Regions from separate parts of the Promicromonospora xylanilytica genome, predicted to be linked through region 2. Evidence: riboswitches for the same ligand, from Rfam matches in the RefSeq annotation. Region 2 holds a riboswitch; each other region holds the start of a gene.
The links. Region 2 has a riboswitch for S-adenosylmethionine ahead of metE (5-methyltetrahydropteroyltriglutamate--homocysteine S-methyltransferase). Riboswitches for the same ligand answer to the same signal wherever they lie in the genome.
Positions count from the first base shown of each region.

Region 1: another riboswitch for S-adenosylmethionine. It lies ahead of ACYVK7_RS00850 (aminotransferase class V-fold PLP-dependent enzyme); the one in region 2 lies ahead of metE (5-methyltetrahydropteroyltriglutamate--homocysteine S-methyltransferase).
Region 3: another riboswitch for S-adenosylmethionine. It lies ahead of ACYVK7_RS16165 (methylenetetrahydrofolate reductase); the one in region 2 lies ahead of metE (5-methyltetrahydropteroyltriglutamate--homocysteine S-methyltransferase).

Region 1 is NZ_BAAGRP010000001.1:188,579-198,743, forward strand. Features, by position in the region: gene ACYVK7_RS00835 (LLM class flavin-dependent oxidoreductase) at 1-625, shown strand, start outside; gene ACYVK7_RS00840 (membrane protein) at 745-1,647, opposite strand; gene ACYVK7_RS00845 (amidase) at 1,826-3,331, shown strand; gene ACYVK7_RS00850 (aminotransferase class V-fold PLP-dependent enzyme) at 3,341-4,762, opposite strand; SAM riboswitch class IV at 4,793-4,905, opposite strand; gene ACYVK7_RS00855 (GbsR/MarR family transcriptional regulator) at 5,036-5,482, shown strand; gene ACYVK7_RS00860 (glycosyltransferase) at 5,479-6,693, shown strand; gene ACYVK7_RS00865 (phosphotransferase enzyme family protein) at 6,720-7,487, opposite strand; gene ACYVK7_RS00870 (rhodanese-like domain-containing protein) at 7,709-8,158, shown strand; gene ACYVK7_RS00875 (O-succinylhomoserine sulfhydrylase) at 8,155-9,423, shown strand; gene ACYVK7_RS00880 (glycoside hydrolase family 3 protein) at 9,475-10,165, opposite strand, start outside.
Region 2 is NZ_BAAGRP010000007.1:61,563-71,727, reverse strand. Features, by position in the region: gene metE (5-methyltetrahydropteroyltriglutamate--homocysteine S-methyltransferase) at 114-2,516, opposite strand; SAM riboswitch class I at 2,525-2,627, opposite strand; gene ACYVK7_RS08165 (Cmx/CmrA family chloramphenicol efflux MFS transporter) at 2,833-3,987, opposite strand; gene ACYVK7_RS08160 (GNAT family N-acetyltransferase) at 4,124-4,594, opposite strand; gene ACYVK7_RS08155 (HAD family hydrolase) at 4,734-5,567, shown strand; gene ACYVK7_RS08150 (YibE/F family protein) at 5,648-6,880, shown strand; partial or broken gene ACYVK7_RS08145 (MarR family winged helix-turn-helix transcriptional regulator) at 7,032-7,337, opposite strand; gene ACYVK7_RS08140 (NADP-dependent oxidoreductase) at 7,448-8,344, shown strand; gene ACYVK7_RS08135 (TetR/AcrR family transcriptional regulator) at 8,311-9,117, opposite strand; gene chrA (chromate efflux transporter) at 9,186-10,165, opposite strand, start outside.
Region 3 is NZ_BAAGRP010000019.1:16,449-26,613, forward strand. Features, by position in the region: gene ACYVK7_RS16145 (extracellular solute-binding protein) at 1-1,043, opposite strand, end outside; gene ACYVK7_RS16150 (LacI family DNA-binding transcriptional regulator) at 1,170-2,228, shown strand; gene ACYVK7_RS16155 (glycoside hydrolase family 2 protein) at 2,357-4,249, shown strand; gene ACYVK7_RS16160 (lysophospholipid acyltransferase family protein) at 4,338-4,982, shown strand; gene ACYVK7_RS16165 (methylenetetrahydrofolate reductase) at 5,300-6,244, opposite strand; SAM riboswitch class I at 6,249-6,364, opposite strand; gene ACYVK7_RS16170 (carbohydrate ABC transporter permease) at 6,446-7,363, opposite strand; gene ACYVK7_RS16175 (carbohydrate ABC transporter permease) at 7,363-8,238, opposite strand; gene ACYVK7_RS16180 (extracellular solute-binding protein) at 8,284-9,528, opposite strand; gene ACYVK7_RS16185 (hypothetical protein) at 9,881-10,099, opposite strand; gene ACYVK7_RS16190 (phosphodiester glycosidase family protein) at 10,117-10,165, opposite strand, start outside.

The sequences.
Region 1 (10,165 bases), on a different contig from region 2:
CCCGGGGATCGGCCACGGCGTACAGCCGTGGATGGCGCAGGTGGGCGCCAAGGCCGCCTCGCCGCTGACCCTCATGCGCGAGTACTCGGCCGCGCTGCGCGCCCTGCTCGCCGGTGAGCGGGTGACGGCGTCGGGCCGGTACGTGTCCCTTGACGACGTCGCGCTCGACTGGCCGCCCGCCCGGCCCGTGCCGGTGCCGGTCGCCGCCACGGGGCCGAAGTCGCTGCGCCTGGCGGGCGAGGTCGGCGACGGCGTGGTGCTCGAGGGTTCGGTCGGCCTGCCCGGCCTGCCCGCCGCGCTCGAGCAGGTCGCCGAGGGCAGGGCGGCGGCCGGCCGGGGCGACGCGAGCTTTCCCGTGATCCAGTTCGTCTCCGGGGGCACGGGGCCCAGCGCGGTCGCACGCCTGCGGGCGGAGCTGACCGCCTGGGGCAGCGACGTGGCCGACGACACGGCCCTCGCGGGCTACGCCCTGTGGGGTGACGCCCAGGCGCTGGCCGACGGTGTCCGCCGGTACGGCGAGGCGGGCGTGGACACCGTGGCGCTCCAGCCGACGGAGGACGACCCGGACCTGGAGCGGCTCATCGACGTGCTGGGCGAGGCGCAGGCGCTGCTCGGGTCGGAGTAGCCGATCCCTTCGGGGGATCCCGCTGGCCCGCACGCAGGACGCACGACGCGACGCCGGGGTCGCACCGCCTCGCGGCGGTGCGATCCCGGCGTCGTCGTCGCGCGGGTCCGATCAGACGATCAGATGTCGCGCGGCGGAGGCGCGAACGACCCCGAGGTGCCCGGGTCGGTGCGGGGCACGGTCCCGTGGGCCGTGCCGGGCTCCGCGGCGGGCGTGGCAGCGGCGGCACCGCCCGACGACAGGTTGCCGAGGAAGCCCTCGACGCGCGGCCGCATGGGACCGATCAGCGCACCGCCGACGCCGACGATCAGAATTCCGGCCAGAGTGGCCAGGAATGCCACGAGGACAGGCATTGTCACCGTGGTGCCGATGCCGATCTGGTTCACGGCGGCGATAATACCCAGCGCGATGATGAAGAAGGACACCGACTTCGCGACCAGGGGGCCGTAGGAAACCCGGCCCATGGAGTTCAGGAGAAGGTCCTTCACCGCATTCGCGATGGCGCCCGCGATCACCACGATGACGATCGCGACGACCAGCTTGGGAAGCCAGGCGACGATGTCGTTGACGATCGCGCTCACCGGGTTGGTGGGACCGAACGCACTCAGCGCGAGCTGGAGCGCGATGAGCAGGATGAAGTAGTAGATGATCTTCGTGAGCAGCGCGATCGGCTCGATACCCGACCCGGAGAGCATCCGGTTGGCGCCCGCCTTCTCGAGCACCTTGTTGAAGCCGATACGCGTCAGGATCATCCCCACGAACCGGGCGATCGCCTTGGCGATGAAGTACCCGATGAGGAAAACGATCAGGAACACGAGGAGCTTCGGGATGAAGCTCGCGATCGCGCCAAGGGCGTTCGTGAGCGGCGCCAGCCAGTCGACCTGGATCGGTACGACAAGACCTGCATTGAGGAATGGCATAGTTCTCTCCCCCTTCGAGACTTTTCTCGTCACCTCCGCTACGCCACGGTGGCGCAGCACAAAGGTGCCAGCACTCCACGAACATATGCCGGAGAAGCGCATTCTGCGCGGCGTGGCATTGCTTCCTCAGCGCACCATTAGGCAGAGAAAGCGCATATGTGCAGGTCAGACGGCCGCGCACGGTCTGTCTGATTGATGAATCTGCCCAGGTCCGCTGTAGAGCGGGTGAGACATAAGCGGCATTTCCGCGCACCGGCCGGTGAGCGCATAGCCTGGCCGGATGGAACCCCTGCACGAGAAGACGGCTCTTGAGCTCCGCGACCTCCTCGCCGCGGGAGAGCTCACTCCCGCCGAGGTCACCGACTACTTTCTCGACCGGGTGGAGCGGCTCGACGGCGCGGTCGGCGCCTTCGCGACCGTCACACCGGAGCTCGCCAGGGAGCGCGCGGCGGCCCTCGGGCGGGCGGGTGGCCCGGCCGTGGACGCCCCGGCGCCCGGCAGTCTCTGGGGCCTGCCGACGGGGGACAAGGACCTGTGGAACCGCGCGGGCGTCCCGACCGGGTTCGGTTCCCGCGCCTTCGCCGGCCTGCCGCCCGCCGCGGAGAGCGACGAGCTGGTCCGGGTCCTCGATGCCGCCGGCGTCGTCAGCCTGGGCAAGACGGCGGCACCCGAGCTCGGGTTTCCTGCCTACACCGAGCCGGTCGACGCGCCGCCGGCCCGCACACCGTGGGACCTGACCCGCGGCGCGGGGGGTTCCAGCGGAGGCGCGGCCGCGGCGGTCGCAGCGGGCATGCTGCCGTTCGCCCCCGGGTCCGACGGCGGCGGCTCGGTCCGCATCCCCGCGGCGGCCTGCGGCGTGGTCGGCCTCAAGCCGACGCGCGGTCTCCTGCCCGCCGGCAGCGGGATCGACTCGCTGGGCGGGCTGGTCGTGAACGGGCCGATCGCGCGGAACGTCGCCGACGCGGCCCTCCTGCTCGAGGCGATGCTCCCGCGACGCGCCGACGGCGGCGTGGCACACCCGTTCTCCTTGCGCGCGCCGTCGTACGAGGCGGGCGCCTACCTCGCGGCGGCGCGGCGCGCCGTGCTGCCGGACCCGCTGACCGGGCACACCGGTCCGGACGGCGGGACCGCGCGGATCGGGGTGACCACCACGTCCGCATGGGACGGCTTCTACGCCATCACCGTGTCCCCGGAGGCCACGGCCGCACTGGACGCGGGCGTCGGCGCACTGGCGGGGCTGGGGCACGCGATGGACGAGATGGTCCTCGCCGAGGCACCCGAGTACGCGCCCGCGTTCCGGACCCTGTGGATGGGCGGCGCGTCGGCCGTGCCGATCGACGACCCCGGGACGCTGGACAAGCTGGAGCCGCTGACACGGTGGCTGATCCGGTCGGGCCGCGAGGTGCCCGCACGACAGCTCGCCGAGGCGCTGCGCACGCTCAACGGCTACGAACGCTCGCTGGTCACCCAGATCAGCATGTACGACGCCGTCATGACGCCCGCGCTCGCGCTCACGCCACGGCCGGTGGGCTGGTACGACGCAGACGACCCCGAGCGGAACTTCGAGCAGCAGTGCCAGTACACGCCGTACACCTCGATGCTCAACGTCGCGGGTCTGCCCGCGATCACCGTGCCGACGCACTGGACCGCGGCGACCGCCGAGGCGCCGGCCGGACTACCGATGGGCGTGCAGATCATCGGCAGGCCGGGCGGCGAGCTCACCCTCCTGGCGCTGGCGGCGCAGCTCGAGGCGGCCCTGCCGCAGCGGCCCGGCTTCCCGCTCTGACCCGTTGGTTCATTCGGGGGCAGGGAGGCAGCCGAACGCCTCGTCGAAGCCCAGGGCCGCCGTCGCCAGGAGGCCCGCGAGGCCGGACCCTTCCGGGACGGGGCGGGGGTCGTCGGTCACGACCCACAGCCCGTCGACGACGTCGTAGCCGGCCTGGGGACCGTCCGTCACCAGGCTGCCGACGGCGGCGATCAGGCGCTCCACCTCTTCGCCCGCCGTGCCGACGCCGACCGAGGCCCGCACCGCCCCGGCGTCGAACCCGAGGCGGCCGAGCAGCGGGTGGGCGCAGAACCGCCCGTCACGCACACCGATGCCGTGCTCGGCGGACAGGTACGCGGCGACCAGGCCGGGGTCGTAGCCGGTCACGGTGAACGTCACGACACCGACGGGGTCGACGGCGTCGGCCCAGACCCGGACCACCTCGACGCGGTCGATCGCCTCGAGCCCGGACACGAGCCGGCGGCGCAGCGCGTTCTCGTGCGCCACGACATCCGCTGCGTCGAGCGCCGCGAGCTCCTCGCATGCGGCGGCGAGCGCCACCGCACCGATCACGTTGGGCGATCCGGCCTCGTGCCTGGCGGGCCCCTCGTGCCAGTCCGTGCCCGCGACGCGCACGCGGCGCACGGCGCCGCCGCCCGCGAGGTACGGCGTGCCGGCGTCGAGCCAGTCCCGGCGGCCCACCAGCACGCCCGAGCCGAACGGCGCGTACGTCTTGTGCCCCGAGAAGGCGAGGTAGTCGACGCCCGTCGACTCGAGGGAGATGCGCCGGTGCGGCACGAGCTGGGCACCGTCGAGCACCACGCGCACGCCGAACTCGTGGGCGACGGCGACGATCTGGTCGACGGGGAGCGACTCCCCCGTCACGTTGGAGGCGCCGGTGAGGGCCAGGAGCGCGAACTGTCGGTGCGCTGCGGCGGCCGCCAGCTCCTCGCGGATCTGGGCGAGCGTCTCGGCCACGGTGGCGCCGCCGGTCAGCACGGTCGCGTCCGTGCCGCGCTGCCACGGCAGGAGGTTGGCGTGGTGCTCGACGTCGAGCACGAGCACCCGGCCGGGCTCGCCGTCGGGCTGGGCGGGGACGCATCCGGCGAGCAGGTTGAGGGAGTCGGTGGTGTTGCGCGTGACGATCGTCAGGTCGTCGTCGCGGGCGCCGACGAACGCGCCGATGGCACGGCGGGCCGTCTCGTAGAGCGCGGTGCTGACCTGCGAGAGGTAGCCGGCGCCGCGGTGGACGCTCGCGTACAGGGGAAGCACCTGGGTGACTCGGTCGGCGACGGCCTGCAGCGCGGGGGCCGACGCGGCGACGTCGAGGTTGGCGTACGGGACCCGCGTCCCGTCGACGAGCGGCACGGCCGTCCCGCCGCCCACCACGGGGCGCAGCGGGGCGACGTCGGCCACCGTGACGTCGTCGGCGAGGATGGTGGTTGCAGACATGGTGCCCTCCAGCACGGTCCTGGGGGGAAGCCCCCGCGCTTGCCACGCACGGCTGCGCGTGGCCAGGTCGTCACCCGGGGCACCCCGCCGCGGAGGAGGGTTGCCGGCCAGCGAGCCGGGGCTTCGCGCTGGCGCTCATGACCTGGCGTCATCCTGTGCTGCGGGAAATGGCCTGTCAACGCACGTCTCAAATACTGGTCTCACCATCCGGTCGACAGTCCACCGATGTTCTGAGTGTTCGGACCGAACCGAACAATACGATACGGTGGCTTCATGAGCGCCGTCGAGGACTTCACCGAAGAGGCTGGGCTGTTCTACGAGCGGCTCGGCCTGAGCCGCACCGCCGGCCGCGTCATCGGGCACCTGCTCGTGTCGGACGACGACGGCGCCGACGCGCCCGAGCTGTGCGAACGGCTGGCCGTCGCCAAGAGCAGCATGAGCGTGGCGCTGCGCCAGCTCGACCAGGCGGGCATGGTCGAGCGGTTCCGGCGCCGGGGCGAGCGCCGGGACCGGTACCGGCTCACCGAGGACGTCTTCGGCAGGGCGTTCCGCGCCAAGCTGGCGGAGCTCGACGCCTTCCAGCGGCTCGCCGCGCACGGCCTCGCGGCGGTCGGCGACGACCCGCACCGCCGCAAGCACCTGGAGAACATGCGCGACATGTACGCGTTCATGGCGGACCGCTTCCCCGCCCTCCTGGACGAGTGGGAGGCCTCGCGATGAGGGTTCTCCTGGTCACCATGGGCAGCCGGGGCGACGTCGAGCCGTTCGCGGCCCTCGCCGCCGCGCTCGCCCGGGCGGGCCACGAGCCGCTGCTGGCCGCGCCACGGCGCCTGACCGAGGACGCGGCGGCCCGCGGGATCCCCGTCGCGCCGCTCGACGACAGCATGTTCGCCCTGCAGGAGGAGGTCGCGGGGAAGGGTGCGCGGGCGTCGATCACGGCGGCCCGGTCGGCCCTGCCGCTGCTGCGCCGCTGGCTCGACGACCTGGCGACCCTGCGGGACGCCGGAGCCGACGTCGTCGTCCACGCGCCCAAGGCACTGGGCGCACCCCACCTCGCCGACCTGCTCGGCGTGCCGTCGATCGCCCTGCTGCCCGTCCCGCTGTTCAGCCCCACGGCAAGGTTCCCGTCGCCGCTCAGCCCGGTCCGGCCGCCGCGGTTCCTCAACCGGGCGAGCTGGCGGCTGGCCGCCGCGGTCGAGGCCCCGTACCGGCGCATGGTCCGTTCCTGGCGGTCCGAGACGCTCGGCCTGACCGGCCCGACGCCGGGGCTTGCCGAGCGCGTGGCGCGCGACGGCGTGGTGCACGCGTGGAGCCCGCACCTGTTGCCCGCGCCGGACGACTGGTCGGCGGACCTCGCGCCGACAGGCTTCCTGACCCTGGCGCCCGACGAGGGCCGGACGCTGCCCGCCGCACTGGACCGGTTCCTCGACGCCGGTGAGCCGCCGGTGTACGTGGGGTTCGGCAGCATGCTCGCCAAGGACCCGGACTCCTTCACCCGGGCCGTGCTCGACGGTCTGCACGGCTCGGGACGGCGCGCGGTCCTGGCGACGGGCTGGGGTGCGCTCCGGCCGACGCACGTGCCGGACGGCGTCCACGTGATCGACCAGGCGCCGCACGGCCTCGTGCTGCCACGCACCGCCGTCGCGGTGCACCACGGCGGCGTCGGCACCGTGGCGGCCGCCATGCGGGCCGGCGTGCCGCAGGTGATCAGGCCGTTCCTGGGTGACCAGCCGTTCTGGGCGCGCCGCGGGCACGAGCTGGGGATCGCCGCACCCCCGCTGACCGGCAGGCTCACCGCCGAACGGCTCGCCGCGGCGATCGACGACGCGGCGGCCCGGGCGGACACGGCACGAGGGCTGGCGGCCCGGGTGAACGCGGAGGACGGCGCCGCCGCCGCGGTCGCGCGGGTCGAACGGGTCGCCGTCGCCTGACCGGTCGGTCCGGGCTCGACGCCTGGTCAGTCCCGCTCGGCGGCCCCGACGAGTGCGGCGATCCGCTGCGCGTCCGCACGGTACAGGGCGACGTGCTCGCGCAGCTCGGCCGGACCTCCGTCGTCGGCCCGCGCCTCGGTCCACGCCGCCAGGTCGTGCAGCCTGCCGACCATCGCCCCCAGCACCTCGGCACGCGAGTACGCGAACCCGTACGCGGAAGTCAGCGCATCCAGCCTCGCCATCGGATCAAGGTGCCCGACGGCGTAGCCGACCCCCGCGAACGCGTCCCCCGACAGCGGCGCGATCCGGTAGGCGAGGTAGGCCAGGTCCCGCACACGTGGACCCGGTGCGGCGGTGTCGAGGTCGATGAGGCCCGTGAGCCTGCCCGCGCGGAAGACCATGTTGTAGGGCGCCGCGTCGTTGTGGCAGATCACCTCGGCCGGCTCGGTCGCGGGCAGGCGCCACCGGGCGCCCGACGTGGCGAACCCCGAGGTGGCGTCGTGGAACCGTCGCAGCAAGCGCCCTGCCTCCTCTAGGACGTCCGCGGACCAGAGCCAGTCCGGGGCGGGCCAGCCGGGCACGTCTCCCGGGAGATACGAGAGGATCTCCCGGCCCTGCTCGTCGAGGCCGAGAGGCTCGGGGACCTCGGTCAGGCCGCGTGCCCGGACGTGGGCGAGCAGACGCTGGACGGTCGGTGTCCATGAGCCCGCCTCGCGGTGCACCGTGTTCCCGACCCGCACCACACGGGTGGTGTTGCCGCCCGTCAGCACCTGCTCGTCCACAACCTTGTCCACAGCTTTATCCACAGGGTTGTCCACAGGCATGTCCATCCCAAGACCCGAGCCCGACCAGCCGGCGAGACGGCATCCCACCTAGCGGACGCCATGTCGTACGATCACGAGCGACCATCCCGAGCGGCCGAGTGACGTGGCACGACGAAGCCGCAGCAACCCAGCGTTCCCGCCCCCGGCGAGGACGGACAAGGGTGCTACCGCCACGACCGATGGAGGAGCACATGAGCGTCCCCGCGCACATCGAAGCCCGCGCCGCAGAGGGTTATGCCGGCGACATCACGCCCCAGCAGGCCTGGGACCTGCTCGCCGCGGACCCGGGCGCCACGCTCGTCGACGTCCGCACCGAGGCCGAGTGGCGCACGACCGGCGTTCCCGACCCGGCGTCCCTCGGCAAGGTGCCCGTGTTCAGCGAGTGGGTGCAGGCAGGCGGCCGTCCCAACACCCGGTTCCTGGAGGAGCTCAGGGCGGCAGGTGTGACGGCGGGCCCCGTCATCTTTCTCTGTCGCTCCGGCCAACGCTCGATCGGCGCCGCCCGGCTCGCCACCGCGGCGGGCATCGCGCCGTCGTACAACGTGCTGGAGGGCTTCGAGGGGGCGCCCGGTGTCGACGGCGTGCGCGACCAGCAGGGCTGGAAGGTCGCAGGCCTGCCATGGGCGGAGGACGCCAAGTGACGGTCACCGGAGCGTTCCCGCCCGACGCGTCCCCCGGCGGGTCCGGCCGCAAGCCGCTCCCCCGTGGCGTGCGCGCCGCCACCCTGGCCGTGCGCGGCGGGCACCAGCGCAGCGACTTCCAGGAGACGAGCGAGGCCCTGTTCCTGACCCAGGGCTACGTCTACGACACGGCGGCAGAGGCCGAGGCCTCGTTCACCGGCGACATCGACCGGTTCGTCTACTCGCGCTACGGCAACCCGACCGTCCACACGTTCGAGGAGCGGATCCGCCTGCTGGAAGGCGCGGAGGCCTGCTACGCGACGGCGACCGGGATGTCCGCGGTGTTCACCGCGCTGGCCGCCCTCGTGCGGTCGGGGTCACGCATCGTGGCGGCCCGGGCCCTGTTCGGGTCCAGCATGGTGATCTTCCAGGACATCCTCGCCAAGTGGGGCGTGCACACCGACTACGTGGACGGGCACGTGCTGTCCCAGTGGGAGGAGGCGCTCGCGACCCCCGCGGACGTCGTGTTCTTCGAGACACCGTCCAACCCGATGCAGGACATCGTGGACGTGCGCGGCGTCGTCGAGCTCGCGCACGCCGCCGGGGCGACCGTGGTGCTGGACAACGTGTTCGCCACCCCGCTGCTGCAGAAGCCGCTGGAGCTGGGCGCAGACGTCGTCGTCTACTCCGCGACCAAGCACATCGACGGACAGGGACGCGTGCTGGGCGGCGCCATCCTCGGCTCCGCGGAGTACGTGACCGGGCCGGTGCAGACGTTCATCCGCAACACCGGGCCGTCGCTGTCGCCGTTCAACGCCTGGACCCTGCTCAAGGGTCTTGAGACGCTGCCCGTGCGCATCGCGGCTCAGGGCGCCGGTGCGCTCACGGTGGCCGAGGCCCTGGAGGAGCTGCCCGGCGTGGGTGCCGTGCGGTACCCGTTCCTCGACTCGCACCCGCAGGCCGAGCTCGCCCGCGCCCAGATGAGCGGCGGCGGCACCGTGGTGACGTTCGACCTCGCGGTGCCGCCGGGCTCCGACGCCGAGACGGCGAAGAAGCACACCTTCGCGTTCCTGGACGCGCTCGAGATCATCGACATCTCGAACAACCTCGGGGACTCGAAGTCGCTCATCACCCACCCCGCGACGACCACCCACCGCAAGCTCGGCGCGGCGGGCCGCGCCGCCGTCGGCATCACGGAGACGACGGTGCGCCTCTCGGTGGGCCTGGAGGACACGCGAGACCTGATCGAGGACCTGGAGCAGGCCCTCGCCCAGACCCGGCGCTGAGTGCTGGATATTCGCCCCTCGAACGGTCCAGAAAGGGCGAATACCCAGCACTCAGCGAGCCAGGGCGGCGGACAGGATGGTGTGGGCTCGGTGCTCCTGTCCCTTCAGCCGTGCCACGTCCGACGTCGCGATCGCCTCCGACGCCGCCGGCGGGACGCCGTGGACCGGGTCGAGCGCCTCGTCCTGGAGCTCCAACCGGTGCTCGTCCAGCGACGACGCACGGCCGCCCGTCGACAGGCCCCAGCCGAACGGGAACAGCGGGTCGTAGTCCGCGTCACCGACGTTCACCACCGGGTCCTCGGCCGACCGCGGCCACGAGACCGGCAGCCGTCCCGTGAACCGGCGCTCCCCGAACAGCACGTCCGCCACGCCCGCGCCCTCGGTGCCCGGCAGCCAGGACGCGACGAGCGCGTCGATCGACCCGAGCTGCTCGGTGACCACCTGCGGCCGTCCGGACACGACGAGGACCACGCAGGTGTCGATCTCGGCGCAGACCTGCTCCACGACCTCCACGTCGCCGGGCTGCAGCGCCATCGACTTCTCCTCGCGGGGCACGCCGCCGTCGGCGGGATCCCAGGCCCATTCGGGCCCGCCGACGTCGCCGTACCCCTCGGCGTACGGGGTCTCGCCCACGACGACGACGCCGACGTCGGCCCCGTCGGTCGGCGCGGACGCGTCCTCACTGAACGTCACGTCGTCCGCGACGGCCTGGATGCCCTCCAGGATCGTCGTGCCCTCCGTG
Region 2 (10,165 bases):
GCCCCCCTCGCCGAGGTAGTCACTTGGCGAGGTAGTCACGTACGCGACTACCTCGCCAGGTGACTACCTCGCCAGGTGACTACCTCGGGGAAGGGGGTGGGTCAGAGGGTGGGTCAGAGGGTGGCGCGGACCGACCTTGCCGCCGTCACCAGGTTGCGGAGCGACTGGGTCGTCTCCGCGTACGCGCGGGTCTTCAGACCGCAGTCCGGGTTGACCCAGACCAGCCGTGGGTCGATCGACTTGGCGGCGAGCGTCACGAGCTCGGTCACCTCCTCGACCGAGGGCACGCGCGGGCTGTGGATGTCGTAGACGCCCGGCCCGATGCCGCGCCCGTACCCGGCGTCGGCCAGCTCCGGCACGATCTCCATGCGGGAGCGCGCCGCCTCGACCGACGTCACGTCGGCGTCCAGCCCGTCGATCGCGCCGATCACCTGCCCGAACTCCGAGTAGCACAGGTGCGTGTGCACCTGCGTGGCCACGTCGGCCCCCGCCGTCGAGAGCCGGAACGAGCGCACGGACCAGTCGAGATAGTCCGCGTGCGCCGAACGGCGCAGTGGCAGCAGCTCGCGCAGGGCCGGCTCGTCCACCTGCACGACGCCGATGCCCGCCCGCTCCAGGTCCGTCACCTCGTCCCGCAGCGCCAGCGCCACCTGGTCGGCCGTGTCGCCCAGCGGCAGGTCGTCACGCACGAACGACCACGCGAGGATCGTCACCGGGCCCGTGAGCATGCCCTTGACCGGCTTGTTCGTGAGCGACGCCGCGTACGCGGTCCACTCGACGGTCAGCGGCGCGGGCCGGGACACGTCACCCCACAGGATCGGCGGCCGCACGCAGCGGGAGCCGTACGACTGCACCCAGCCGTGCACGGTGGTCGCGAATCCGTCGAGCTGCTCGGCGAAGTACTGCACCATGTCGTTGCGCTCGGGCTCGCCGTGCACCAGCACGTCCAGACCCAGCTCCTCCTGGAGCGCGACGGTGCTCGCGATCTCGGCGCGCATCGCGGCCGTGTAGTCGGCGTCCGACAGCTCGCCGCGCGCCCACGAGGCGCGCGTGCGGCGGATCTCCGCCGTCTGCGGGAACGACCCGATCGTGGTGGTCGGCAACGGCGGCAGGGCGAGCCTCGCCTGCTGGGCGGCGGCGCGCTGCGCGTACGGCGCGCGTTCGGCATCCGCGGCGGTGAGGGCCGCGGTGCGCTCCCGCACGGCGGGCACGGCGACGCCGGCTGCCTCGGCCCGCGACCGCAGGGCAGCCGTTGACTCCGCCAGTGCGTCGGTGACTGCCGTGCGGCCGTCGGTCAGGCCCGTGGCCAGGGTGACGACCTCGGCGACCTTCTGGTCCGCGAACGCGAGCCAGGACTTCAGGCCGGCGTCCAGCCGGGGCTCGTCGGCGACGTCGTGCGGCACGTGCAGCAGCGATGTCGAGGTACCGACGGCGACCGCCCCCGCGCCGAGGCCGGTGCCCGGCGCGGTCAGGCCCTCCAGCGCGGTCAGGCGGTCGTCGAGGTCGGCCCGCCAGATGTTGTGCCCGTCGACGACGCCCGCGACGAGCGTCTTGGTCTGCAGTCCGGCAACGGGCCCGGTGGGTACCGCGCCCTTGACCAGGTCGATCGCGATCGCCTCTACGTCCGTGCCCGCCAGGAGCGCGAGGCCGTCGCCCGGGCCGCCGCGGAGGTCCCCGTACGGCGCCGTCACGAGGATCGCGGGACGCTCGGCCGCGCCGTCCGGTCCGGGAGCGGAGGAGAGCTCGGTGGCCAGCCGCGCGTAGGCCCGGCGCACGGCGTCGGCGACCTCGTCGAAGGGGACGTCGAGCAGGTCGGTGACCAGGGCGGGCTCGTCGAGCTGCGCCCAGGGCGCACCCGCGGCGGCCAGGGCGCGCAGCGCCTCGGCGTACGCGCCGACGACGTCGTCGAGCCGGTCGAGCGGGCGGAAGCCGTCGGGGGCGCCGTCGGCCGCCTTGCTGAGCAGCAGGAACGTCACCGGCCCCACCAGCACGGGGCGGGTCACGACGGCCTGGCCGCCGTCCGCCGGCGCCGTGAGCTCGGTGAACTGGCGCACCGTCCGGTCGTCCACGAACCCGATGGGGGTGTCCGGACCGATCTCGGGGACCAGGTAGTGGTAGTTGGTGTCGAACCACTTGGTCATCTCGAGCGGCGGCTTGTCGCCGTCGCCCCGGGCCAGCGTGAAGTAGCCCTCCAGGGTGAGCGAGCCCTCGCCGTCGCGGGCCAGGTCCCGGAACCGGTCCGGCACCGCGCCCAGGAGAGCCACGGCGTCGAGCACCTGGTCGTAGAAGGAGAACGAGCCGGGAACGGCGCCGGCGCCGGCGTCCAGGCCCAACCCGGCCAGATGCCGTGTGGTGTCCAGGCGGAGGCCGGCGGCGGTGGCCTCCAGCTCGTCGGCGGTGGTGCGCCCGGCCCAGAAGGACTCGACGGCGCGCTTGAGCTCGCGCCGCCGGCCGATGCGCGGGTAGCCCAGGATCGTGGCGTGGGGAAGGTGGGGGAGTGCGTGCTCGACTGCCATGCGTATCAGCTCCATCGGACCTGGCGTTAGCACCTTGCCCGAGTGTGGCGGTTCGGGGGCAGGTTGCTGCGGTGTCGTTGAGCCAGGACTCTCGACCGCTCTGGATGATGAGACTGGATCGTAGGCATGCCCGGGATGTGGTCGAAAAACCGTCCACGCCTCGGGACGCTCCCTGGCCCACGGAACAGTGAGTTTAAAAGTGTGCCAAGCACGGCTCCTGACAGGCCGGCCCCGCGGGACCGGTCGCCCCGGATCCCAGGTGTTGACCACAGCAGTTGCTGCCGGACCGGGTCCAGCCTGGCAGCAACTGCTGTGGTCAACGGGCGCTGCGGCGAGCGACGCTGCTTGCGGACCAGAGCACGACGGCGACGACGGCCAGCCCCGCGCTCACCGCGAGCGGTCCCACGAGTCCCAGCGGACCGATCGTGAGGCCGCCCAGGACCGGGCCGGCGAGCGCGCCGAGATTCAGCGCGACCGTCGAGAACGCCCCACCCATCGTGGGCGCGTGCGCCGAGGCCATGCTGCGCGCGATCAGCGTGCCGCCGGCTGCGAACGAGAGCGCGCCCAGGACCGGCGCGAGCACCCACACCGCCGCGGGGCTCGCCGCGAGGGCGGCCCACAGCGTCCAGCCCGCGACGAGAAGCGGGAGGCCGATCCCGAGGACCAGGTGCCCGTGCCGGTCGGCCAGGCGGCCCGCTGCCGAGACCCCGCCGAAGGCCCCCAGTCCGAACAGCGCGAGCACCAGCGGCACGAGCGCGGGGCCGAGGCCCGCGCGTTCCGTGACCAGCGGCGCCAGGTACGTGAACGCGCAGAACGTCGCGCCGTTCACCAGCACCCCGAGCGAGAGGTACCGCAGCAGGTCCGGGGACCGGAGCGTGCGGAGCTCGGCGGCCAGGTCGACCCGGACGCGCGGAGCGCGCGGGCCGAGTCGGCCCGGCGTCAGGACGGCGACGGCCACCAGCGCGAGCGCCGACACCGCGGCGATCGCCCACAGGGCCGAGCGCCAGCCCCAGACCTCGCCGAGCAGGGCCCCGGCGGGGACGCCCGCGATCAGGGCGAGCGTGGTGCCGCCGAGGAGCGCGGCGAGCGCCCGGGCCTGCCGACCCGTCGGGACGAGCAGGGTGACGGTCGACAGGGCGACCGCGAGGAACCCGGCGTTGGCCACCGCGGCCACGAACCGGGTGCTGAGCAGCACGGCGTAGTGGTCGGTGAGGGCGCCGGCGGCGTGCGCGGCGACGAAGACCGCCAGGCAGGCCGACAGGGTCCACCGCGGTGGCAGGCGGCGCCCGAGCGCGGCCGTCAGCGGTGCGCCGACGACCATGCCGACGGCGAAGCCGGAGGTCAGGTAGCCGGCCTCGGCGAGGGTGATGCCGAGGTCGACCGAGATGCCGGGCACGAGGCCGGCGAGGACGAACTCCGAGGTGCCTTGCGCGAAGACGGCGACGGCAAGCACATGGAGCAGGACAGGCATGAGCGACTCCGAAGGGAGAGGGGGAACGGGTAGGCCGGAGGCGGCACTACGGGGCCCTTCGGATGCGCGGGTCTCTACAGGGGCATCTCGGGCTACCGGAGTACCGGCAGCCCGAACCTGGATGCTTCTGGAGACCTCATGCGGCGAAATTATCAGACGCGGGCAGCGGCCGCTGCCACGCGACCTCGTGGTCGAGCTGGCCCGTCGAGCGGAACAGCAGCACCTGGTGGGCGTCCGGCAGCGCGGCGGCGAGGTCGCCGGTCGTCGTCCGGGCGAAGCCGAGCTTCTGCCAGAAGCCTCCTGAGCGGCGGGAGAACAGCCAGGCCCGGCGCGCCCCGGCGTCGGCGGCGCGGTCGAGCGCGAACCGGGCCAACCGCCGGCCGGCGCCGGTCCCGCGCAGGTCGGGGCGGACGGCGACGCTCCGGACGAGCGCGTGCTCGCCGCTCACGCCGAGCTCGAACCCGGTGGTCGTGCGCACGGCGCCGGCGTCGTCGCGTTCGAGCCACAGGTGCACGGCGGGCTCCGCGAGAGCGGCGACCGTCAGGTCGGCGGTGCGGAGAAAGACTGCCAGGTCGTCGAGATCGTCGGGTGTCGCAGGGCTGAGCACGCGGGGGAGCCTACCCGCGTGCCCGACCTGGTACGCCGCGCCGTGAATAGCCCTGAAAGGCGGCTGACCTGGGCGGGAGTTTCAAAATGTCCCAGTATGCGGCAGGATGCGTCATATCGCCTATCACCAGGGGAATATCGTGACCGCGACCGCCGCCGGGGGCGCCGTCCTGTCGGACGCGTCCGTGTCCACGCCAGCCCTCGTCGCCTGTGATGTCGAGGGGACGCTCGTCCGTGCCGGACGCCGGCCCACGCCTGCGGTCCTCGACGCGGTGGCCGCCGTGCGCGCCGCCGGCCACCACCTGGTGATCGCCACGGGCGGGTCCCTCGCGGACGCCGTGCAGACGGCGCGGCAGCTCGGCGTCCGCGACGGCTGGGCGGTCGCGGCGAACGGGGCGGTGACCGCGCGGCTGCGGCCGGACGGCTACGCCATCACCCAGGTGGTCCCCGTCGACGCGGAGCCGGTGTGCCGGCTCGTCGCCCGGACGCGACCGGACCTGCGGCTCGCCGCCGAGGTGGTCGGCACGGGGTACCGCGCCACGCGGCGGCTGCCCGAACGCCACGTCAGCGGGCCCCAGGAGGTGGTCCACGGGATCGAGGGCGTCTGGGGGCGGCCGACGCCGCGGGTGGTGGTCAACGGGCAGTGGGCGCAGCGGCTCGTCCCGGCGCTGCGCGCGTCGGGAGTCACGGCGCTCGCGGCCCGCGTGGACTGGGTCGACGTCACGGCCCCCGGGGTCACCAAGGCGACCGCGCTCGAGATCATCCGTGTCGAGCTGGGGGTCGCGCCGTCGCGGACCGTGGCCGTCGGCGACGGCGAGGGCGACCTCGAGATGCTGGCATGGGCCGCCGTGTCGATAGCCATGGGCCAGGCCCCCGAGGAGGTCCGTGCCGTCGCCGCGCGCGTGACGGGAACCGTGGAGGAGGACGGCGCGGCCGAGGCGCTCTTCGACGCGCTGCTGCTGCCGACCGGCTGAGCCGCGGCGCACCGCGGGCCGTGGAGAACCGGGTCGCCGCTCGCCGCGCCGCCGCCGCGCCGTTGGGTCAGGATGTGCGCATGGCGCACGCTCACTCGCACGGCTCGGCCGGGCCTGCCGCGCCGCGCACGACGTTCCTGCTGGTCATCACGTTGGTCTCCGCCCTGCTCCTGACCCTCGTCGGCGTGTGGCTGCTGTGGCCCGACGCCGGTGCCGTGCCCGACCGCGTACCGGCCAAGGCGGAGGGCACGTCGTTCGTCGACGTCACCGTCACGGGTCCCGCCGACCCGGCCACCGGAAGCATCCCCGTCGAGCTGCCGGGCGGCGAGACCTCCCGGATGCAGTCGCCCGGCCCGTCGGTCCCGCTCGCCGACGGCGACCGCATCACCGCCGTCGACATCTCCCAGGTCTCCCAGCCCGGCGTCGACCCGCTGGTGTTCATGGACTACCAGCGCGAGGTGCCGATCGCGCTGCTGGCCCTCGCCTACGCCGCCGTCGTGCTGCTGGTCGCACGCTGGCGAGGGCTGGCGGCCATGGCGGGGCTCGGCATGGCGTTCGTCGTGCTGCTCGGCTTCACCATGCCCGCGCTGCTGGCGGGGGAGTCCGCGATCGGTGTGGCGCTCGTGACGTCGTCGCTGGTCATGTTCGTGACCCTGTACCTGGCGCACGGACTGTCGGCCCGTACGTCGACGGCGCTGCTCGGCACCCTGGTCGGCCTCGGGCTCACCGCGCTGCTCGCGGCCTGGGCCTCCGGGGCGGCGCAGATCACCGGCACCACCGACGAGGCCTCCGCGTTCCTGCCGTCCAGCGCGCCGGGTGCCGACCTGCGCGGGATCGCCCTGTGCGGCATCGTCCTTGCCGGGATGGGTGTGCTGAACGACGTGACCATCACGCAGGCATCCGCGGTGTGGGAGCTGCGGGGCGTCGCGCCCGCCGCGTCGCGGGCCGAGCTGTTCACGCGAGCCATGCGCATCGGGCGCGACCACATCGCGTCGACCGTCTACACCATCGCCTTCGCCTACGTCGGCGCGGCCCTGCCCCTGCTGATGATGGTCTGGCTCGTGGACCAGTCGCCGGCCACCGCCCTGAGCTCCGGCGAGATCGCGGAGGAGGTGGTGCGCACGCTCGTCGGGTCGATCGGGCTGGTGCTCGCCATCCCGGTCACCACCGCCATCGCCACGCTCACCGTCCCGGGCCCCGCCGGTCCGGAGGAGGGTCCTGCGGGGTCCGAGCCGGCCTCCGACCCGGAGCTGATGGCGCCGGTGTCCGACGCGTGGGCGGCCCGCCCGTCGTCCGAGGCGTCGGCGACGTAGCGGCGGTGACGCCCACGTTCTCCTCGAGCGCGCGCAGGAGCCGCGTCGCGTCCTCCTGCTCGGCCCCGCTGAGGTCGCCGGCCGTCGCCCGCTCGAGCTGGGCCCAGATCTCGGCGACGCGCGGCCGCAGCGCCAGGCTCGCGGGGGTGGGTTCCACGAGGGTGACCCGCCGGTCGCCGGGGCTGGAGCGCCGGCGCACGAAACCGGCGCGCTCGAGCCGCTGGACCGTCCGGGTCATCGACGCGGAGTCGGTGGCCACGTACTGGGCCAGGTCAGTCTGTCGCTGGGGCCCGTGCTCCCACAAGAACATGAGCAGCAGCTCCTGGCCGGGATGCAGCCCGAGGGGACGCAGCAGGTCCGCGGCGAGCGCCCGGTGCGCTCGCGCGAGCGAGAACACCGCGAGGCTGAGCGGCCCGGTGGCGAACGGGTTCGACTCACTGTCCGGGGCAGATGCCATGGGGTTCATCATAGAACTCGTCGCCTTCGGACCACCGGTCGGGAATAGCGGAGGTGCTCACGACAGTTACCTGTCCCGAACAGCAAAGAGTGGCGAGGAGAGGAAGCACGATGCGAGCAGTGGTCTTTGACGAGTTCGGTGGCCCGGAGGTGCTGCACCTCGGCGAGGTCGCGGAGCCGGAGGCAGGCCCTGGCCAGGTCCGGGTGCGGGTCGAGGCCGTCGGCGTCAACGCCTTCGACGGGAAGGTGCGCTCGGGTGCCATGGAGGCGGCGTTCCGCACGCGGCTGCCCGGGGTGCCCGGCCAGGAGGTCGCGGGGATCGTGGACCAGGTGGGGGCCGGCGTCACCGGGGTCACCACGGGTGACCGGGTCGCGGGACCGGCGGGCCGCGGCGCCGCGGAGTACGCCGTGCTCGGCCTGTGGGCCCGGGTTCCGGACGGTCTCGACGCGGCCCAGGCGGCCGCGGTGCCCGTGGTGGCAGAGACGTCCCGGCGCGCGCTGCGCATCCTCGACGTCAAGGCGGGGGAGACCCTCCTTGTGCACGGCGCGAGCGGCGGGGTCGGCGGGCTGGCGGCCCAGCTCGCGGTCGCGGCGGGCGTGCGCGTGATCGGCACGGCGTCCCCTGCCAACCAGGAACGAGTCGCGGGGTACGGGGCGACCCCCACGACGTACGGGGAGGGGCTGGTCGACCGGGTGCGGGCGCTCGCGCCCACGGTCGACGCCGTGCTCGACGCGGCGGGCAGCGGCGTGCTGCCGGACAGCATCGAGCTGCGCGGCGGCACCGAGCGCGTGCTGACCCTCGCCGACCCGGCGGCGTTCGCCCTGGGCGTCGATTTCAGCGAGCGGTCGGAGCCGTCGGCCGAGGTGCTGGCCGAGACCATGGGCCTGGTGGCGCGCGGAGAGGTGTCGGTGCCGGTCGCGAAGGTGCTACCGCTGGCGGAGGCCGCCCAGGCACAGCGCCTGGTCGACGACGGTCACGCGGGCGGCAAGGTGGTGCTGGTGCCGTGACGCGCCCTGCGGGCCGTGGCCGGGTCGGCTAGGCCGGCCTCGACGACCAGGCTCTCGATCTCGGCGGTCAGCAGGCGCCCGCCGTCGAGCCCCATCGTGTCGAAGGCACCCACGATCTCCAGGGACACGAGCCCGTGGACGCGGTACCAGGTGGACAGGGCGAGCCGGAGCGCCGGCGCCGCGGCCACGGTCGGGACGCCGAGGGACCTGCCCCACCGGGAGAGCTCGTCGTCGAGCGCCGACCGGTCCGGCGCCGGGCTCGCTGCGGCCCCGGCCGCGGCGTCAGCACCCGTGTCGGCCCGCGGACCGGCGTCGGCCGCGACGTCCTGGAGCGTCGTGACCAGGGCGAGCATGCTCTGCCTGATCGTGTCGACGCTCTCCAGCGGGTCCACCGTCTCGCGCCGGCTCCCGGTGAAGAGCATCGAGTACCGGCGTGGGTGGTCCAGCGCCCAGCGCCGCCAGGCGTGCGCGATGGCGGCCAGGCGCTCGGGCGCCGGCCGGTCGGCCGCCGCGCGGGCGGTGTGCGCGACGGCCGCGCCGAGGTCGCTGTACCCGGCCGTCACCAGGGCGTCCAGCAGCGCCTCCCGGGACGCGAAGTAGTGGTAGAGCGCGGGCGACGTCATACCCATCGCCTTGCCGACCGACGCGAGCGACAGGCCGTGCGCGCCGCCGACGTCGATCAGCTCCAGCGCGGTCTGGACGATCTCGTCGACCGTCTGCCGCCGGAGCCGTTCGCGCCGGGTCAGGGGCCGGTTGTCGTCGTCGACTGGCATGTCGCCGAGCCTAGGCCGTGTTCCGGGTGGACGTGCGCCAGGACGTCCGGCGCACCGGGACGGAGCGCTCAGAGCACCGCCCAGCCGAGCAGCCCCGCGGTGATCACGACCGCCCACGGCGGCGCCGCCCACCTGGCCAGCGCGACGAACGCCGCGATGGCGAGCGCCAGCGCGACCAGCGGCTCACCCGCCGCCAGCACACCCTGGGTGAACACCGGGTCGTACAACGCGGCGGCGAGCAGCCCGACCACCCCGGCGTTCACGCCGGTGAGCGCACGCCGGGCGCGCGGCGCGCCCCGCAGGCGCTCCCAGAACGGCAGCCCGCCGACGACGAGGAGAGCCGACGGCACGAAGATGGCCACGAGGGCGATCGCCGCACCGGCGACCCCGGTGGGCCCCGACGTGGTGACGGCGCCCAGGTAGGCCGCGAACGTGAACAGCGGCCCCGGCACGGCCTGTGCCGCGCCGTACCCGGCGAGGAACTGGTCGTTGCCCACCAGACCGGACGGCACCAGCTCCGCCTGCAGCAGGGGCAGCACCACGTGCCCGCCACCGAAGACGAGCGCCCCGGCGCGGTAGAAGACGTCGACGAGCCGCGTCACCCCGCCGCCCCAGAGGCTCGCCAGCAGCGGCAGCACCACGAGCAGCGCGCCGAACACGGCGAGACAGGCCACGGCGACGCCGCGCCGGACGGGCACCGCGAACGGCTCGTCGTTGCCGTCGTCGTCGGACGCGCGGGCGAGCCACAGGAGCCCCGCGACGCCCGACAGGACGATCACACCGACCTGGCTCATCACGACCGGAAGCCCCAGGACGGACGGCGCAAGGAGCGTCGCGACCGCCGCGGCCCCCGTGATGGTCGCGCGGCGCGCGTCCGGGGCGAGCGTCCTGGCCATCCCGAGCACGGCCTGCGCGACGACGGCGACAGCCGCCGCCTTGAGCCCACCGATCCATCCGGCGCCCGCGTCGCCACCGAACGTCGCGACGCCGTACGCGAAGGCCACCAGCAGCACCGCGGACGGCAGCGTGAAACCCGCCCAGGCGGCCA
Region 3 (10,165 bases), on a different contig from region 2:
TCGCGAGCGGCGGGATCCGCCTGGGCCTGCCGGGGAAGCACGAACGCGTGCGAGTCGGCATAGTTCGCCGGGGTGTCGAAGATTGCGGGGAACGGTGTGGCCCCCACGTCGGGCAGGGCGTCGCGGAACATCGGCAGGTCCCACTCACCGGCGAACATCATGCCGGTGCGCTTCGCCATGAACCGCGCGGACGCGGCGTTGCCGTCCTGGTTCTTCGCGGCGACCGTGCCGTCGAGCATGGCCTGCAGGAACTCGAAGACCTCGGCGGCTGCCTCTTCGTCGAGCGCCGCCGGGCGGCCGGGCGTGAGCTCGTAGCCGCCGCCGTTCTGGGAGTAGAGGCCCCAGAACATGCGCCAGCAGCCGGCGGGGTCGCGCTGGTAGCCCCAGCCGACGCCGGACTCACCCGTCACCTCGGCCAGCGCGCGGCCCGCCGCGAGGAAGTTGTCGGCCCCCGCCACGGCGTCGACGTCGAGCTTGCCGTCCGCGGTCGCCAGCCCGGCGTCCTTCACGATCGTCGGGTTGTTGAACGCGATGTACGGGTGGGTGTCCAGCGGCAGGGCGTAGAGCTGGCCGTCGAACTGGGCCTTCTCCCACACGGCTGGGGCGAAGTGTTCCTCGCCCACCCCCAGCGCGGCGAGCGCGTCGAGGTCGAACGGTTCGAGGAGCCCGCCGGGCGCGTACCCGGCGAGCCGGGACATGTGCATGACGGCGGCCTCGGGCGGTCGGCCTCCCGACGACGCCATCGCCAGCTTCGTGTAGTACGGCGGCCCCCAGGCGAGGGTCGTCGACTCGACGGTGATGTCCGGGTTGGCCGACGCGACCACGCCGACCATCTCCTGCATGAGCGCACCGTCGCCGCCCGAGAAGAGGTCCCAGATCATGACCGACGTGCGGCCGGCGCCTGCCGCGTCCGCTGTGGCACAGCCGGCGAGCGTCCCGCCGAGCGCGACCCCGCCGGCTCCTACCAGCGCAGCACGGAGGAGGTCGCGGCGGCTCAGGCCACCGGAACTCTCCGCTCGGCTGCGGGTCCTCGACGCGATCACGGGGCTGCCTTGCCCCGGGACGCCACGTCCTCGTAGCACGGTCATCATCGACCTCCAATGGTGCAACGTTGCGCTCCAACGTTGGATCACGATGGACTAGGGCGGGCGTCCCGTCAAGGGGCAACGGTGCGGAAGGAAGTGACGGGGTTGTCGGAACAGCCGGGCCGGCGGGTCGGTATCAAGGAGGTCGCTGCCGCGGCCGGGGTCTCGTGGAAGACCGTCTCCAACGTTGTCAACGAGACAGGGCGTGTCGGCGACGCGACCAGGGCACGGGTCGAGGCGGTGATCGCCGAGCTGGGCTACCGGCCCAACCTCGCCGGACGACAGCTGCGGCGCGGGCGCACCAACACGCTCGCCCTCGCGGTTCCGTGGGTGCACGCGCCGTACTTCTCGGTGCTCGCACACCAGATGATCGACGTCGGCAACTCGCGCGGCTACCGGGTGCTCATCGAGGAGACGCGGTCCACGCGCGAGACCGAGCTCGAGGTCGCGCGGGGCTTCGACGTCCAGTCGATCGACGGGATCATCTTCTCGCCGTTGGAGCTCTTCCCGGCCGAGATCGACGAGGTGCGCGGCAGCGTGCCCCTGGTCCTGCTCGGTGAGCGTGCCGACCAGGACCCGGCGCGCGAACGCCGCACCGACCACGTGAGCATCGACAACGTCCGCGCGGCGGCGCAGGTCACGGAACACCTGCTGGCGTCCGGGCGGCACAGGCTCGCGTTCCTCGGCGACGAGCCGCGGGGCGTCGCACGCACGGGCGCCCCGCGCGTCCAGGGGTTCCGCGAGGCGCACGCGGCGGCCGGGATCGACGTCGACGAGCGCTGGGTGCTCGGCGCGGCGGAGTTCTCGCGCAGCTCCGGTGCGGCGTCGGTCGAGGCGGTGCTGCCGCGCATCGGCCAGATCGACGGGCTCGTGTGCGCCAACGACGAGCTCGCGCTGGGTGCGTTGTACGCGTTGCGCCGCAACGGGGTGCGCGTCCCCGAGGACCTGGCTGTGACGGGTTGGGACAACACGGAGGACGGTCGTTTCTCGAACCCGTCGCTCACCACTGTCGCGCCCGACCTACGGGCGATCGCGGAGACGGCGGTGGACCGGGTCCTCGCCCAGCTCGAGGACTCGTCCATCGAGCCGGTCGACGCCGTCATGCCCCACCGACTGCTGGTCCGGGAGAGCACACAGGCCTGAGCCCGGGGCGCCGTACGGAGCCTCGCCGCGCGAGACGCCCGGGCGTCTCGCGGTGATACAACGTTGCATTCCGATCGGAAGACGTGTTGAATCACGGCGCACATGTCGTAGACGCAATGGAGCAGCTGATGACCTTCCTCGACCGCTTCTCGCCGGCCGGCGCGCCGACGGCCACAGCCGTGCCGCGCCCCGAGTACCCCCGCCCGCAGATGGCCAGGGACCACTGGCTCAACCTGAACGGCACCTGGCAGTTCGAGATCGACTCGGGCGACTCAGGGCTCGAGCGCGGGCTGGTCGACCGACCGCTCCAGAGCGAGATCGTCGTCCCGTTCGCACCCGAGTCACAGCTCTCCGGTATCGAGAACACCGACTTCCTCGAGGCCGTCTGGTACCGCCGCGAGATCACCGTCCCCGCGGAGTGGTCCGCCGTCGGCGACGACCCGCACGTCCTGCTGCACTTCGGCGCCGTCGACCACGACGCCACGGTGTGGGTGGACGGCACGGAGGTCGTACGGCACCGCGGCGGGTTCACCCCCTTCACGGCCGACCTGCACGGGATCGCGAGCCCCGGTGACACGGTCACCGTCGTCGTGCGGGCCAGGGACACGCGGCACGGACCGCAGGCCCGCGGCAAGCAGAGCAACCGCTACGAGAACTTCGAGTGCAACTACACCCGCACCACGGGCATCTGGCAGACCGTGTGGCTGGAGCCGGTGCCCGCCGCGCACCTGCGCCGGCCGCGGATCACGCCGGACCTGGCGAGCTCGGCCTTCGACGTCGTGGTCCCGCTGTCGGCGAACCGCCGCGGCCACACGGTGACGGTCACCCTGACCGACGCGGAGGGTGAGGTGGCGGCCGCCACCGCGCGCGCGGACCTGGACCTGGCGCCGGCGCTGCGCGTCGTCGTGCCCGCGGACCGTCTGCGTACCTGGGGCCCAGGGGACCCGCACCTCTACGGTGTGGACGTCGAGCTGCGGGACGCCGACGGCGCCGTCGTCGACTCCGTGCGCTCCTACGCGGGCCTGCGCTCCGTGTCCATCGACGGACAGGTGGTGCGCATCAACGGCGAGGCCGTGTTCCAGCGTCTCGTCCTGGACCAGGGATACTGGCCGGAGTCGCTCATGACCGCGCCGACGGACGCCGCGCTCGCGCGCGACGTCGAGCTCGGCCTGGCGGCCGGTTTCAACGGCGCCCGCCTGCACCAGAAGGTCTTCGAGGAGCGCTACCTGTTCCACGCCGACCGGCTCGGCTACCTCGTCTGGGGCGAGTTCGGCGACTGGGGCGTCAGCGGCTACGGCACACCGGCGGACGGCCAGCGGCAGACCACGTCGTTCGTCGCCGAGTGGATGGAGGCGCTGCAGCGCGACCACTCGCACCCGTCGATCATCGGGTGGTGCCCGCTCAACGAGACGCACCAGGACCTGCACGACCGCATCACGCAGCTCGACGACGTGACCCGGGCCATGTGGCTCGCCACCAAGGTGGCCGACCCGTCCCGGCCCGTCCTGGACGCCAGCGGCTACTCGCACCGCGTCCTCGAGACCGACATCTGGGACTCGCACCTGTACGAGCAGGAGCCGACGGAGTTCGCGAAGCAGGTGGGTGGCCTCGCCGAGGGGCGCCCGTACGAGAACACGCGCGACAACGGCACGAAGATGTCGGTGCCGTACCGTGGCCAGCCGTACTTCGTCAGCGAGTACGGCGGTATCTGGTGGAACCCGGAGGCGGCAGCCACCGCGTCCGGCAGCTCCCCCGACTCCTGGGGATACGGCCAGCGGGTCGTGGACGAGGAGGAGTTCCACGCCCGGTTCCGCGGCCTCACCGACGCGCTGCTCGGCGACCCCCGCATGTTCGGTTACTGCTACACGCAGCTCACCGACGTGTTCCAGGAGGAGAACGGCGTCTACCGCTTCGACCGCAGCGAGAAGCTCGACGTCGCACGCGTCCGGGAGGTCCAGGTCCAGGTCGCAGCCATCGAGGCGGCCCACGGCGACGAGAGTGCCGGCGACCAGGTCGCCTGACCGGCGGACGAGGTTGTAGGTCTCTTTAGTCTTTTTCACCACATATCACCCCGTCCACAGGGACGCTTGAGGGGTGCACAATAGGCCGGTGACGTACCGGTTCCTCAAGCTCATCCTCTCGATCCTCGTGCTCGTGCTTCTGCGCCCGCGCGTCACTGGCCTGCAGAACATCCCGAAGCGCGGCGCCGTGATCCTGGCGAGCAACCACCTGTCGTTCATCGACTCGCTGCTCATCCCGATCATGGCGCCGCGCCACGTCGCGTTCCTGGCCAAGGCCGAGTACTGGACCGGCAAGGGGATCAAGGGGCGCCTCTCCCGCTGGTTCTTCACCAAGATGGGTGACATCCCGGTACAGCGGGACGACCCGCGCGCCGGGCAGCGCTCCCTCGAGGACGCCCTGGCAGTGCTGCAGCGTGGGGGCGCTTTCGGCATCTATCCCGAGGGCACCCGCTCGCGCGACGGCAAGCTCCACAAGGGGCACACCGGCGTCGCGTGGCTGGCCCTGACCGGCAAGGCCCCGGTGGTCCCGGTGGCGCTGCTCGGGACGGACAAGGTGAAGCCCATCGGCAAGATGCCGCGGTTCGCCCGGGTAGAGCTGCACTTCGGGGTCCCGATCGACCCGTCGAGGCAGATCGCGGCCGGCACCAAGCCCGCTCAGGCCCGCCGTGAGCTGACCGAGCAGGTCATGCAGTCCATCCAGGCGATGAGCGGCCAGGAGCGCGCGGACAACTGACGCCGCTCCCGGTCGGGTGCAGGCTCCGCCGCCGTGTGCCGCTGCTGCTGCCGACTGGCTCTCCGGCTGCCCCTCCGCCGACTGCAGACTTTGTCGCCGACACCGCTGCCGAGTGCAGTGTTGGTCGCGGCTGAGGAGTCCTCAGCCGCGACCAACACTGCACTCGGCGATCAGGTCCGCGACTAACTCTGCACTCGCGGGGATGTGGACGGTGGGGCGGGCAATCTCACAGCCACACCGTGGGACCACTGGATGGGCTGCACCGCTGTGCACCGCCGGGCGCCGTCAGCCGCCGACGGACCGGCCGGTTCACGCCGTCAGGCCGCCGCACGCCCCGTCAGGCCGACGCGCTCGAGCAGGTCGAGCGCCGGCCGGTGCTTGTTGAACGTGTAGACGTGCACACCGGGCGCTCCCGCGTCGAGTACCTCGCGGGCGAGGGCAGCGGAGTACCGGAGGCCGTGCTCGTGCTGGGCCTCGGCGTCCACGGAGCCGTCGGGTGCGGTGAGCCCGTCCAGGTCGCGCAGGAGACCGGCCGGCGCCACCACGCCGGTGAGCTCCTCGACCCGGCGCAGCCGGCGAGCCTCCGTGGTGGGCAGGATCCCGGCGAGGATCGGGATGGTCACGCCGGCCGAGCGCGCCTCCTCGACGAACCCGATGTAGGACTCCGCCCGGTAGAAGAACTGGGTGATCGCGAAGCTCGCGCCGGCCTCCTGCTTCTCCAGCAGCCGCCGCACCTCCTGACCGCGCGTGGTGCCCGCCCCGGGGTTGCCGTCCGGGAACGTCGCCACGGCGATGGTGAGGGGTCGGGCGGCAGCCCGCAGCGCAGCGCTGGCGTCGGCGGCGACACGACGCTGGTCCACCTGGGTGAGCAGCCGGACCAGGTCGACGCTGGAACGCACCCCGTCCGACGCCGGCCGCCAGTCGGGCTCGTCGCGCGGCGGGTCGCCACGGAGCGCGAGGAAGGACCGCACACCGGCCTCGAGGAACTCGTCGATCACCTCGGACACGTCCTCGCGGGACGCGCCCACGCACGTCAGGTGGGCCACCGGGAGCACGGGGGTACCGCTCAGCAGCGTGGCGAGCACCTCGCGCGACGTCGCCCGGTCACCCCCGCCGGCGCCGTAGGTGACCGAGACGAAGTCCGGACGCGCCGCCACGAGCCGCCGGGCCGTCTCCCAGAAGTTGGGCGCGGCCTCGGGCCGACGCGGTGGCATCAGCTCGAACGACACGGTGGGGCGGTGCGGATAAGCCTCGACGACCATGGTTGCTCCATCGAACCTGGCGTGAGCACCTTACGTCCACGCGCCACGGTTGCGGGGCAGGAAGTCTGCAGGTTGCTGCGGTGTCAGGGAGCCAGGACTCTCGACCGCTCTGGATGGGATCGCCACCATGCTAAGCGATTGTCCAGCACTGGGACGGATTTCGTCCGTGGGTCGAGACGCCCTGGTCCACCGACTATCCCGCTACTTCACCGACCCTGCCACCAGGCCGCCCACCAGGCGCTTCTCGATGGCCATGAACAGGATGATCACGGGGATGATAGCCACGATCGACACCCCGAACACGTAGTGCCACGAGGTCTCGTACTGGCCGACGAACTTGGTGAGCGCCACCGACAGCGGCTGGTTGCCCGGCGTGGTCAGCAGCACCAGCGAGGCGGCGAACTCGTTCCAGGACGCGACGAACGTGAAGATCACGGCGGTCACGATCCCCGGCCACACGAGCGGCAGGTTGATCTTCGTCAGGACGGCGAACGTGCCCGCACCGTCGATCTGCGCCGCCTCGTCGACCTCCCGCGGGATGGCCGCGAAGAAGCTGTGCATGATCCACACCGCGAACGAGAGATTGAACGCCGCGTTGACCAGGATCATGGCCGCCCACGTGTCGAGGATCCCGATGGCGATGAACTCCCGGAACAAGCCCGAGGTGAGCACCGCCGGCTGAACCATCTGGGTCACGATCACGAGGAACAGGAAGACGAGCCGCCCCTTGAACCGGAACCTCGCCGTGTAGTACGCGGCGGGCAGCGCGACCGCGAGCACGAGCAGCGTGGCGCACAGCGAGATGACGAGGGTCGAGATGACGTTCTGCGCCAGCGGGGTCTCCGGCGTCGACCACATCGTGACGTAGTTCTCCCAGTGCCACTCCGTGGGGAAGTAGGTGGGATCGACCGACCTGATCTCCGCCTTCGTCTTCACCGAGCCGAAGAACATGATCAGGTACGGCAGCAGGAACACCACGGCCACGACGAACCCGGTGAACATGCGCAGCAGCAGGGACCCCATGGGCACCTGGTCGGCGGTGTACTTGCGCACCCGTGTGCGGTCGGCGCCCGTGGGGCGGCTGGTCCTGCGGGGGGCCGTCCCCGTGATCGCGGCCATCAGACCTCCTCCAGGGGTCGGACGACCCGCACGTAGATGGCCACGATCCCGATGACCACCAGGAACGCGATGACCGACAGGGCGCTCGCCAGGTCGATCTGCCGCTGGTTCTGCAGGTACTTGAAGATCATGGTCATGACGGTGTCGGCGTCATAGCCGGGGATGGATCCCGTCATCACCCGCAGGATCGGCAGCGAGTTGAACACGTTGATGATGTTGATCAGCACCGCCACCGACACGGCACCTCGCAGCTGGGGCAGCACCACGCTGAAGTACGTGCGCAGGCCCCCGGCGCCGTCGATGCGGGCCGCCTCGACGGTCTCGCCGGGAACGGACTGCAGTCCGGCCAGGATCGTGTAGGTGGTGAACGGCAGCGACACGAACACCGCGACGACCATGGCCCAGGCGAACGCCGTGACCGGGTGCCTGGTCCAGCCGTAGCCCTCCGGCGACGCGATGAGGCCGACGTCCACGAGGAACGAGTTGATGATGCCGAAGTACGGCTCGAGGCCGTAGTGCACCACCATCGTCGTCATCACCACGCTCGACGCCCACGGCACGATGACGGCCATGCGCACCAGGCGGCGTCCGGGGAAAGACTTGTTCAGCAGCGCGGCGAGCGCGAGCGACCCGAGAAGGGTGATGCCGACGACGCCGACGACCCAGATGACGGTGCGCCCGAGGATCGGCCAGAAGTACTGGAAACCGACCACCGTCGCGAAGTTCGCGAGACCCACACCTCCGTCGTCCAGCCCGCTCTGGCTGATGTCGCGCGTCGAGTTCCAGAACATGACGCCCACCGGGAACAGGACCACGGCCGCGATGAGTGCGGCCGCGGGCCCGATCCACGGCAGGGCCTTCAACAGGTCCTTCACGAGGCTCCTCGTGCTTTCAGTTCAGCGGTGCGTGAGCGGCGGGCGTCAGCCCGCGTCGACCTGTTCCTGGATCTCGGTCAGGACGTCCTTGGCCGACTTGTTGCCGCCGAGCTGGCCGAACAGCGCCTTGAACGCCGAGTCCGCCGCCGCCCAGTCGGGGTTGGTGCTCGGGTAGAACTGCGCGTCCGGAAGGGTCTCGAGGAACGGGGCGAGTGCCTCGTCGTCGGCGAGCTGCTCCGAACCGGACAGCGTGGTGGGCAGGAAGCCCTCCGCCTCGACCCACGGGACGTAGACGTCCGCCGAGTACAGGTGGTCGAAGAAGGCGGTGATGGCCTCCTGCTTGTCGCCGTCGTTCTCGAAGGCCATGAGGTGGTCCGCCACGCCAAGGGTGAACGGGCTGCCGTCCTTGGTGGGGATCGGGTGGATCGAGTACTCGAGCTCCGGGTTGTCCGACTCGATCTGGCCGACGCTCGGCGGCAGGCCCACCTGCATGCCGATCTTGCCCTGGACGAAGATGTCGAAGAGCGGGCTGCGGTCGGACGCACCGGCGTCGGCCTGGGTCGCGCCCTCGTCGATCATCTTCTTGATGAACTCTGCACCCTCGAGGTTCTCCGGGGTGTCGATGGTGATCGCGTCGGCGTCACCGAAGGTGCCGCCACCGCCCCAGAGCCACACGCCGGCCTCGGCCTGCGCCTCCTCGGACCCGAGCGGCATGCCGTAGCCGGCCACGCCGCCGCCGAGCTTCGAGACCTTCTTGGCCGACTCGAGCAGCTCGTCCCAGGTGGCCGGCACCTCGGCGCCCGCCTCCTCGAGGAGCGCGTCGTTCACGAACAGCGCGCGGGACGACGCGATCCACGGCAGGCCGTAGGTGGTGCCGTCGACCTGGGCGTTCTCCAGGAACGTCGGCTGGAAGTCCGCGTAGGTCTCGTCGGAGGTGATCTCCTCCACCGGGTACAGCAGCTCGTCCTCTGCGAAGCCGGCGAACGGACCGCCGTTGTAGATGTCGGGTGCGTCGCCGCCCTGGATCTTCGTGGCGATGACGGACTCGAGGTTGTCCCACGACTCGACCTGGAGGTTGACCTTGACGTCCGGGTTGGCTTCCTCGAACCCGGCGATCACGTCTTCCCAGAGGCCCTGGGTGGCGTCGGAGTAGCTGGGGACGAGCAGATCGAGCGTGGCTCCGTCGCCGCTCTCTTCACCGCTCGACCCGCCGAACCCGCAGGCCGTCAGTCCCGTTGTCGCGGCGAGCGTGATCGCCATGATCCCGCCGAGCCTCTTGTACTGAGCCATTACCGTCCCTCTCCTTCGTGGTGGTGCAGGTCACGTTTGCACTTGCCCCTGAATCTGTCAACAGTTCTAACAAACCTGTGACACAGGGGTGACATGCGGCCGTCGAGGCAACTCCAGAACCGGAAAAGACGACAGCGAGGGGGGCCGCGGCACCGGCCGCGGCCCCTCTCCTGCGATGTTCCGTGGTCCGAAGGTGGACCCTGCGGTCAGCAGCCGCAGCCCACGCGGTCCGGGAGAAAGGTGAGGGTGCGGTCGAGCCGGCGGCCGGAACGTTGTGGGCGCGGGAGCCCGGGCATGCGAGAGCGCCCGCCCGGTCGGGACCCGGACGGGCGCTCTGCTGCGTGTGCGCTGCTTACCGCTCGGTGGCACCGATCATCGGCAGGCCGAACGCCAGACCGACGACGAGGATGCCGCCCACGAACAGATACGGCGACGACGCCGCGTCACCGATGGCACCGACGGCCATCAGCGCGAACCCGCCGGCGAAGAGTGCGAAGCACCCGATCACCCGGACCAACAGAGTCGCCGTGGGCTCCTGCTTCTGCCGACGGGCCACCTCGAAGTTACTCATGGGGCAAATCTACCGTCCTATCGGGTCGCCCGGACGGCCAGCTCGCCGACCTGGCCGTTGACCGTG